2 linked regions of the Sporocytophaga myxococcoides genome follow. The protein of the gene in region 1 binds, or shares a complex with, the protein of each later gene. Links are inferred from orthologs where the notes say so. Each region holds a gene or a part of one and is shown in the gene's direction. Other genes may lie near its edges.

Region 1 (8,127 bases):
GGCGGGCAGTTTGTGCTTTTTAACGGATTTGACTATGTAAATGCAACAGCGGTGTCTTTGCAGGAAGCTTACAGAGCCGGACAAAAAGTAGATAAAATTTCGAATCTGGAACAAGGGCAGATTATTTTAACCCGCTTGGGTAGAGAATCAGATTCTTTTTATGCTGCTATTAAAATAACAGATGTCATAGACCTTCCTGGAGCAAAGGATGATAAAATCATGTTTAACGTTAAAAGATAATTTTATATTCAAGTGATATATGATTGAAAGGAGCTGTACTTAGCTCCTTTTTTATTCAGGCTTTTCCCCTGATTGTAATGAAGGCTTATGTAAATTTGATTTGCCTTTATTAAATTTGCAGAAAAAAGAAATTCATAATGCTTTCAATAGACAGATCTCTTGACAAATTAATAGTAGTGGGAGACAGAGTATTAATAAAGCCAAAAACATTAACGGATAAAACTTCTTCAGGATTATATCTGCCTCCTGGAGTAATTGAAAAGGACAGGATACAGAGCGGATATGTAATTAAAGTTGGTCCTGGATATCCTATTCCTGTTCCGGATGAAAGCAATCAGGAACCATGGAAAGAAAAACAGGATTCAACTAAGTACATTCCATTGCAGGCTCAGGAAGGAGATCTTGCAATTTATCTGCAGAATGGTGCTTATGAAATTACCTTTAATAAAGAAAAATATTACATAGTGCCTCAGCCTAGTATATTAATGCTAGTGAGAGAGGATTTGTAAAAAGCGGAAAGCTGAAAGTAAAAAGAGGTAAATGACTTGCATTTACCTCTTTTTTTATAACCTTCAACTTATTGAAAGGTGGTGAAATTCTTCTTACTTTAAGCTTTCCGCTTAATAATTTGAAAGAACGGCAAATTCTTTAGCAAAATAAGTAAGGATAACCTTTGCTCCAGCCCTTTTCATACTTAATAGAGCTTCTGCCATTGCTCTTTCTCCGTCAATCCAACCTTTTTCGGAAGCAGCTTTTATCATTGCATACTCTCCGCTCACATTATAAGCTGCAATCGGGAGTTCATAATTGTCATATAAAAGCTTAATTACATCAAGATACGCCAATGCAGGCTTCACCATTAGAAAATCAGCACCTTCAGCAAAATCAAGTTCTGCCTCTATCAATGCTTCCGCCTGATTTGCGGGGTCCATTTGATATGTTTTCTTATCGCCGGCTTTAGGGGCAGAATCTAAGGCATTTCTGAATGGGCCGTAAAAAGCACTTGCATATTTGGCAGTATAAGACATTATAGAAACATCCTCAAAGCCTTGGTTGTCGAGCATTTCTCTAAGATATCCAACTCTGAAATCCATCATATCTGAAGGCCCGATAATGTCAGCTCCGGCCTCAGCCTGGGCTAAAGCCATTTTCCCCAGTACCTCAAGTGTGGCATCATTCAGAATTTTACCGTTTTTTAATATGCCATCATGACCATCAGAACTATAGGGGTCCATCGCCACATCCGTCATAATACAAGCTTCAGGAAGCTCTGACTTTATAGCCTTTATTGTTTTAAGATAAAGCCCTTTTTCATTATAGCTTTCTTTGGCTAGAGGATCTTTTAAGGAATCTTCTACTTTAGGGAATAGTGCAAATGTCTTCAGACCGAGCTTCATACAAAGCTCTATCTCTCTGATTAACAGATCAGGAGTATATCTGAAAATTCCAGGCATACTGGATATTTCAGATCGTTCATTTTTACCTTCCTGCATAAACATTGGATAAATCAGGTCGTTGGTACTTACCTGATGCTCTCTTACCATAGATCTGATGGCTTCAGATTTTCTGTTTCTTCTCGGACGACGCATGTTTATTCAGGTTTTGAAATTAAAATTCAAGAATTGTTTTTTCGATAATATCGCAACACTCATTTAACTGAGCTTCATTGATTACTAAAGGAGGTGCGAATCTGATAATGTCCCCGTGAGTAGGCTTAGCTAAAAGACCATTGTCTTTTAATGCTACACATACATCCCATGCGGTTCTGCCGTCATTCGTAGGTTTAATCACAATTGCGTTTAGTAGTCCTTTTCCTCTTACAGCGAGCACATGGCCAGATTTTCCCTGAAGATCAGTCATTCTCTTTCTGAATAACTCACCCATTTTTGCCGCATTTTCAGTAAGCTTTTCATCACGTATGACCTCCAGTGAAGCTTGTGCAACAGCACATGCCATTGGATTACCGCCAAATGTGGATCCATGCTGACCTGGTTTAATCGTTAGCATAATAGGATCGTCTGCAAGTACTGCAGAAACAGGATATGTTCCTCCGGAAATTGCTTTACCCAGTATCAGAATATCAGCTTTTACATCTTCATATTGAGACGCGAGCAATTTTCCTGTTCTGCCAATTCCAGTCTGAATCTCATCAATGATGAACAGCACATTATATTTTTTGCAAAGTTCTTCTGCTTTTTTAAGATAACCTTCTGTAGGGACATAAACACCAGCTTCACCTTGAATGGGCTCCACAAGGAATGCACAAACATTCGGATTCTTCAGAGCGCTTTCAAGAGCAGTTGTATCACTATATGGTATAATCTGAAATCCTGGATTGAAAGGTCCGAAATCTTTTGTTGAATCAGGATCCGTGGATGCAGCAATAACCCCTGTAGTCCTTCCGTGAAAATTTTTTTCTACAGCAACAATCAAAGCCTGGTTAGAAGGGATATTTTTAACAGTATACCCCCATTTTCTTGCCAGCTTAATCGCGGTTTCAACAGCTTCAGCTCCAGAGTTCATCATTAGCACTTTGTCATATCCAAAGTACTCCGTTATAAATTTCTCACATTCGCCAAGACGTTCATTATAAAATGCGCGACTTGTTAATGTAAGTTTCTGCGCTTGGGCTATTAGAGCATTAATTATTTTGGGGTGACAATGGCCCTGGTTTACAGCACTATATGCGGATAGGAAATCATAATAACGTTTCCCCTCAACATCCCAGACAAATACTCCTTCTCCTTTGGAAAGCACAACCGGAAGCGGATGGTAATTATGCGCTCCATATTTTTCTTCCAGCTCAATAGCCTGTGTAGTTGCAGAAATAGTCCCCATCATATGTTTATTATTTTAATTATAAAAAAGGAAAATATCCTGAAAACATCATTTCTCCTCTAATTTTCCACAGAAATATATCAGGATTATAAGGAAATTTTTCAGGAAAGAATTTCAAATTTAGAAATAAAAGTATTCTTTTCTTAATGATTAGTGTGGTTTTCCTGAAAATAGATATGGTTTTTTTAGATATTAAATAAGAGACGAAATTAAAATTATAGCAATGTAATTTAATGGAAGACAGAGGGCTAAGCTTATAAAATTACCACATCGAGAACAATGGAGGAACTTCTCTGAAAAAATATTTTACGTACTGCACTTTTTAACTTATTTTTGTGGGGAAATAACCAAGGATAAAAACATTTGCACCTCTTTTGAGGGAAAGATTACTTTTGTCTGAAAGAAAAAATAAATCTTAATTTTGTATTTAGATTTTATTTTCGCATCTTTGCAACCCTATAATATAAAAAATTAGAAAAATGGCTAGAGTTTGTCAAATTACAGGAAAGAGAACAAGAGTAGGAAACAACGTTTCTCACGCCAACAACAAGACAAAGAGAAAATTCTATCCTAATCTTCAGACTAAGAAATTTTTTATTCCTGAAGAAAATAAATGGATAACTCTTAAAGTGTCTGCTTCTGCTTTAAGAACAATAACAAAAAAAGGCATTAGCGCTGTATTAAAAGAGGCTAAGGCGAATGGCATGGCCGTTTAATTATTTGGTTTTTACAAGAGAAATTGCAATAAATCATGGCAAAAAAAGGTAACAGGATTCAGGTGATTCTGGAGTGTACCGAGCACAAAAACAGTGGTCTACCTGGTACAAGCAGATATATCACTACTAAAAACAGGAAAAATACTCCTGAAAGGATTGAACTTAAAAAATACAATCCTGTGTTAAAAAAAGTGACCATCCATAAAGAAATTAAATAACCATGGCAAAGAAAGTAGTTGCTACCCTGAAGAAGGCGGATGCTGGAAAAGGGTTTGCCAAAATTATTAAGGCAGTAAAGAATGATAAAACCGGAGCTTACTCTTTCAGAGAAGAAATTGTAGCGGTAGATCAGGTTCAGGAAGCATTGAAGAAATAATTGCTTCTTCGTAAATTATTAATGATAAAGTCCCTTAACGGGACTTTTTTATTATTTTAGTGTTTTAAGAAAAAGATTATTTCATGGCGCTGTTTAATTTCTTTTCAAAAGATAAAAAGGAGTCTCTGGATAAAGGTCTGGAAAAAACCAAGGATAGCTTCATTTCTAAGCTAACCAAGGCCATGGTGGGAAAATCCAAGGTCGACGACGAAGTCTTGGACAATCTGGAAGAGATGCTCGTTACCTCTGATGTGGGCGTGCAGACTACTTTGAAAATTATCAAAAGAATAGAACAGAGAGTAGAAAAGGATAACTATGTGACGACTTCAGATTTGGATAAAATCCTGAAGGAAGAGATTGCCGGACTGCTTGCTGAAAATAATTCAGAGGATTTGTCTGACTATGAAATCCCAAAAGTTTCCGGGCCATATGTAATTCTTGTAGTTGGAGTGAATGGAGTAGGTAAAACAACTACTATTGGAAAGCTCGCAGCCCAATTTAAAAAGAAAGGTAAAAAAGTAGTTCTGGGAGCTGCTGATACATTCCGTGCTGCTGCTGTAGATCAGTTGAAAATGTGGGGAGAAAGGGTAGGCGTGCCTGTAGTATCTCACGGTATGAACACTGATCCTGCTTCTGTTGCATTTGACGCAGCAAAACAAGGCCTTGATCAACAGGCTGATATAGTAATAATTGACACTGCAGGAAGATTACATACTAAAGTAAATCTTATGAATGAGCTCTCTAAAATAAAAAGGGTCATTCAGAAATTCATACCAGAAGCACCTCATGAAGTTCTTTTAGTATTGGATGGAAGTACAGGTCAAAATGCTTTTGTACAGGCTACCGAATTTACCAAAGCTACGGAAGTGTCGGCACTTGCTATCACGAAGCTGGATGGAACTGCAAAAGGAGGGGTGGTTTTAGGGATTTCTGATCAGTTTAAAATACCAGTGAAATATATCGGTGTAGGAGAAAAGGTAGATGATCTTCAGGTCTTTAATAAACATGAGTTCGTTGACTCTCTCTTCAACAGGCAATAATTTAATCCTACTTTTGGGGTTAATATTTCTATTTTCTTTTTCGGAATATTCTTGCGTTTCCCGAAAAAACGTCTCTGTTCCTGTTGACACAAGTCAGGGAATTTCAGGTAAACTAATTTTCAAAGAAGGTGATTTTACTACTACAGCAGAGCTCCCTGAAGAAGGTAAAATTTTTGGTATCGAAAGAGAAATTTATATTTATCCGCTTACTTCACTAAAAGAGTCTGAACTTGCAGAAGGAGATTTTTTTAAAACCATCTCTACAACTCCCTTAGACACAATTCTAACCCAACAAGACGGAACTTTCAAGTTACCTTTGGAAGTTGGAAAATACTCACTGGTAATTAATGAGGGCGGGAGACTCTATTCTAAAATTTCTCCCGATTATTACTTGTTCCCAGTGAAAGTGGAAAAGAATAAATTTACCAATGTAGTTTTTGAAGTAGACTACATGGCACACTACTCAGAATAGTTTTAAAATAATAAGTAATTTTGGAGATTGGAGCACTGAAGGAATATATTATTCCATTTCCAATCAATATTCCAGTATTAAAGATGAAGACTAAAGGCACAAGAAAGACAAAGGTAAATATCATCACATTAGGTTGTTCCAAAAATCTGGTGGACTCGGAGAATATTCTAACACAATTGAAAGGTAATAATATTGACGCTGCTCACGAGTCAGGAAAAGATGATGCGAATGTCGTGGTCATTAATACCTGTGGATTTATCGACAATGCCAAGCAAGAATCTATAGATACAATTCTGAGGTATGTGGATGCTAAAGAGAGCGGTCTTGTAGAAAAGATTTATGTTACTGGATGTCTTTCCCAGCGTTATAAAGATGATCTTGAAAAGGAAATTCCACAGGTAGACGCTTTCTTTGGTACAAGTGACCTCCCAATACTTCTCAAAAAATTTAAAGCTGATTATAAACATGAATTGCTTGGTGAACGTCTTATCACCACTCCAAGACATTATGCTTTTTTGAAAATTGCAGAAGGTTGTGATCGTCCTTGCTCATTCTGTGCAATTCCGGTAATGCGTGGTAAACATGTATCGAGAGGTATAGAAGAATTAGTCACAGAAGCAAAGAATCTGGCTAAGAACGGAACGAAGGAATTAATTCTGATAGCCCAGGACCTTACTTATTACGGTCTTGATATTTATGGTAAACGTGATCTCGCTGAATTATTAAGGAAATTGTCGGATGTGAATGGAATTGACTGGATACGTTTGCAGTATGCTTATCCGTCTCAGTTTCCAATGGATGTGCTGGACGTAATGGCGGAAAGAGATAACATCTGCAAATACCTGGATATGCCGCTTCAGCATGCATCTTCAAATATGCTAAAGATTATGAGAAGGGGGATCACAAGGAACAGAACAGAAGATCTTATAAAGGCAATCAGAGATAAGGTTCCTAATATAGCTTTAAGGACAACAATGATTGCAGGACACCCGGGAGAGACAGAGCAGGATTTTGAAGAGCTTTGTCAATTTGTAGAGGAAATGAAATTTGACAGGCTTGGGATATTCACCTATTCTCACGAAGAGCATACGCATGCATATACATTAAATGATGATATTCCAGCAGAAGTAAAAAGAGAGCGTGCGGATACGATTATGGGTATTCAGGAAGGCATTTCTTTGGAATTAAATCAGGCAAAGGTAGGAAATACTTATAAAGTACTTTTTGACAGGAAAGAAGGCGGGTATTTTATTGGAAGAACTGAATCTGACTCTCCAGAGGTAGATAATGAAGTGTTGGTTTCGGCGGAAAATACTTATGTGAGAGTTGGGGATTTCGCAAAAGTAAAGATCGATTCAGCTTCTGAATTTGATCTTTATGGTAAAATTGTGGAGTAAGCAATCCGCAATTAAACTTTATTAATAACGAAAGATGGTTCTGACTTTTGGTTGGAATCATTTTTATTTTAATGCAAAATACTTCGGTTATCAGTTCTCTTCACCTTCATTGGACTTCATTTTCTCCTGTTGTATTTGTCTATTGAAAAATCAGGGTTAAATTCGACCATAAAATTTCCACCACCATCAATGAAAATACTTCCAGTTGAAGCTGAAAAAACCGGTGCTTTTTCAAAATTATATCTTGATTACATTTCTCAGAAAGAAGATCTCTCTCTCTTTTATAATCTGTTTCCTTCAATAGAAAATATAGAGCAACAAATTGCTCAAAAGAAGTTCAAGGCGGATCAAAGGGGCCTTTTGACGGATGCTTTGAAAAGACAATATTCAGATATTGTCATAAAACAAGCTGCCGAAAAAGGAATCGATGAATTATTAAATGACCATACATTTACAATTACTACCGGTCATCAATTAAATCTGTTTACAGGACCTTTGTACTTGATTTACAAGACAGTTGCCATTATTAAAGCTTGCGAAATCTTAAAACGTAAATATTCGAAATACTCCTTTGTTCCGGTTTTCTGGATCGCAACAGAGGATCATGACTTCGCAGAAATCAACCATTTTCATCTTTTCGGAAAAACATATACCTGGGAAACCCGACAGAAAGGGGCTGTGGGAAGGTTGAGTTGCGAAGGAATAGAAAAGATATTAAATGAACTTCCCGAAAAGGTCGAGTTATTTGAAAAGGCATATCTGGAAAACGGCAGTACATTATCAAAAGCTACCCGCTATATTCTCAATGAGCTTTTCGGAGACTATGGGCTTGTAGTTCTGGATGGTGATGATGCTTCTTTAAAGCAGGTATTGAAACCGGTGATCAAGGAAGAAATCGAAGGGGATACTATTTGTAAAATCGTAGAGAAAACAACTAAATCTCTGGAAGATCTTGGATATAACGGGCAGGTATTTCCAAGAGAGATTAATCTATTTTATTTAAAAGAAGGATTAAGAGAACGTATTATTAATGAAGGGGATCATTTTA
Region 2 (2,857 bases), on another replicon or contig:
TAGATTAGGAGTTGATCCTAAGAAGGCGGATCAAATGGTGAGAGGAGTTGTTGCTCTTCCTCATGGTACTGGTAAGGATGTTAGAGTTCTTGTTCTTTGTACTCCTGATAAAGCTCAAGAAGCAAAAGATGCCGGTGCTGAGCACGTTGGCCTCGATGACTATATTGCTAAAATTGAGCAAGGCTGGTTAGATATCGATGTAATCATTACAATGCCAACAGTAATGGCAAAGGTTGGTAAATTGGGTAGAATTCTTGGTCCAAGAAGCTTAATGCCAAACCCTAAAGCTGGAACTGTAACTCTTGAAGTTGGAAAAGCTGTTAAAGAAATTAAGCAAGGTAAAATCGACTTCAAAGTAGATAAGTACGGAATCATTCATACCAGTATCGGTAAAGTATCTTTCTCTCCTGATAAAATTCAGGAGAATATTAATGAGCTAATTCAGGTAATTTCAAAACTGAAACCTGCTTCAGCAAAAGGTACTTATATCAAGAGTGTTTCATTGTCAAGTACAATGAGCCCTGGTATTTCAGTTGATAAGAGTTCAATTTCAGGAATATAAGAAAATGACAAAAGAACAAAAAGCTCAGATTATTGAGGACTTGAGCCAGAAATTTTCAACAAAGAATTATTTCTATATTACTGATGCCTCAGGTCTTTCTGTTGAGAAGATAAACAAGTTTAGAAAACTTTGCTATAAGAAAGGCATTGAGTATCAAGTAGTAAAAAATTCTTTAATTAAAAAGGCTCTTGCGAATCTCAATACAGATTATACACCTTTTAACCAATCCGTTTTAAAAGGATTCTCAGGCATTTTATTTGCCGATGCAGGTAATGCCCCGGCAAAACTGTTAAAAGAGTTTCACAAAGAAGCTGGAAAAGGTAACGAAAGACCAGTATTTAAAGGTGCTTCTATAGACGGTGGATTATTTATCGGTGCTGATAACTTAGATATTTTAAGTAATCTTAAATCTAAGAACGAACTTATCGGAGATATCATTGGTTTACTTCAATCACCTGCTAAAAATGTTGTTTCTGCTCTTCAAAGTGGTGGAAATAAACTTGCAGGAATTGTTAAGACTCTCTCTGAGAAAGCTGAGTAATAATTCAAAATACAATCAATTAATAAACATTTAATCAAATTAGTAATTTTTAAATAAATAATAAAATGGCAGATTTAAAAGCATTCGCTGAGCAACTTGTAAATTTAACTGTTAAAGAAGTTAACGAACTTGCGCAAATCCTGAAAGATGAATACGGTATAGAGCCTGCTGCTGCTGCTCCTGTTATGGTAGCTGGAGGTGGTGGAGCTGCTGCTGAAGCACCTGCTGAAAAAACAGCTTTCGATGTAATCCTTAAAAACCCAGGAGCTGCTAAACTTGCAGTTGTAAAACTTGTTAAAGATCTTACTGGTCTTGGATTGAAAGAGGCTAAAGATTTAGTTGATTCTACTCCAAAGCCTGTTAAAGAAGGTCTACCTAAAGCAGAAGCTGAGTCTCTAAAGAAACAATTAGAAGAGGCTGGAGCTGAAGTTGAAATTAAATAAGGTAAGATTACCTTTAACAGCCTTAAAAATAATTTCAAGGCCTGGCAACATAGTCAGGTCTTTTGCTGTTTGTGGGTATAAACCTTTCAAGCACCCCTTGATTTAAGTAATAATATTTAAAAATTATTCACTAACCAAACTTATAAAGCATTGGCTATCAATAATAAAGGAGAAAGAATAAGTTTTGCTTCAAGAAAATCTTTAATTGATTACCCGGATTTTCTGGATGTGCAATTACAATCCTTTGAGGATTTCTTTCAGATTGATACGCCCTCTGAAAGCCGTACACAGGAGGGTTTGTATAAAGTATTTGCGGAAAATTTCCCTATAAGCGACTCAAGGGAAAATTTTGTTCTCGAGTTTATTGATTATACAATAGACCCGCCCAAATATTCCGTTGACGAATGTATTGATAGAGGTCTTACTTATTCTGTGCCTCTTAAGGCAAAGTTAAGACTTTCCTGCAATGACGAAGACAACGAAGATTTCCAAACAATAGAGCAAGAGGTATTCCTTGGGAACATACCTTATATGACTCTAAAGGGATCTTTCATAGTAAACGGAGCAGAAAGGGTTATTGTTTCTCAGTTGCACAGATCTCCGGGTGTTTTTTTCGCTCAAAGTAAACATACAAACGGGACAAAACTTTATTCTGCCAGAATTATACCTTTTAAAGGGTCCTGGATCGAATTTGCTACTGACGTTAACAACGTAATGTATGCCTATATCGACAGAAAGAAAAAGTTTCCGGTTACTACACTTTTACGTGCTATCGGATATGGTTCAGATAAAGATATTCTTGACCTTTTCGGTTTATCAGAAGAAGTGGAAGCTAATAAAGCTTCTTTAAAGAAAGTTATTGGTAGAAAGCTGGCTGCAAGGGTACTTAGAAGCTGGACTGAAGATTTTGTTGATGAAGATACTGGTGAGGTAGTTTCTATCGACAGAAATGAAGTTCTTTTGGAAAGAGATTCTGTTATTTCTGAGGAAGATATAGATACTATCCTGGATTCAAACACAAAATCAATTATCCTTCACAGAGAAGACATAAATATAGCTGATTACACTATTATTTATAATACACTTCAAAAGGATAATTCAAACTCTGAAAAAGAAGCTGTTGAAACCATATACAGACAGCTTAGAAATACTGAGGCTCCGGATGAACAGACAGCAAGAGATATCATTCATAATCTTTTCTTCAGTGATAAGAGATATGATCTTGGTGAAGTTGGAAGATATAGGATTAACAAGAAGCTCGGTCTTGAGATCGCTTCTGATATCAGAGTATTAACTACTCAGGATATCATA

The links.
Region 2: rpmB (region 1) and rplL share a complex: the UniProt entries of both Escherichia coli proteins name them as parts of the 50S ribosomal subunit. The link is inferred for Sporocytophaga myxococcoides from one-to-one orthologs.

The regions. Positions count from the first base shown.
Region 1 is NZ_BBLT01000002.1:406,885-415,011, forward strand. The notes cover bases 2,367-5,175. They hold rpmB (50S ribosomal protein L28), read left to right. Parts: upstream 2,367-3,557; coding sequence 3,558-3,794; downstream 3,795-5,175. Other genes in these bases: rocD (ornithine--oxo-acid transaminase), read right to left, coding at 2,367-3,078; rpmG (50S ribosomal protein L33), read left to right, coding at 3,830-4,012; MYP_RS25650 (DUF4295 domain-containing protein), read left to right, coding at 4,015-4,170; ftsY (signal recognition particle-docking protein FtsY), read left to right, coding at 4,254-5,175. Also shown: MYP_RS06030 (hypothetical protein), read left to right, coding at 1-240; MYP_RS06035 (co-chaperone GroES), read left to right, coding at 378-749; hemB (porphobilinogen synthase), read right to left, coding at 861-1,829; more of rocD, read right to left, coding at 1,849-2,366; more of ftsY, read left to right, coding at 5,176-5,210; MYP_RS06065 (hypothetical protein), read left to right, coding at 5,224-5,682; 30S ribosomal protein S12 methylthiotransferase RimO, read left to right, coding at 5,766-7,079; bacillithiol biosynthesis cysteine-adding enzyme BshC, read left to right, coding at 7,269-8,127.
Region 2 is NZ_BBLT01000010.1:103,768-106,624, forward strand. It holds rplL (50S ribosomal protein L7/L12), read left to right. Parts: upstream 1-1,168; coding sequence 1,169-1,546; downstream 1,547-2,857. Other genes in the region: rplA (50S ribosomal protein L1), read left to right, coding at 1-562; rplJ (50S ribosomal protein L10), read left to right, coding at 567-1,103; rpoB (DNA-directed RNA polymerase subunit beta), read left to right, coding at 1,697-2,857. UniProt on the Escherichia coli protein: The binding site for several of the GTPase factors involved in protein synthesis (IF-2, EF-Tu, EF-G and RF3). Is thus essential for accurate translation.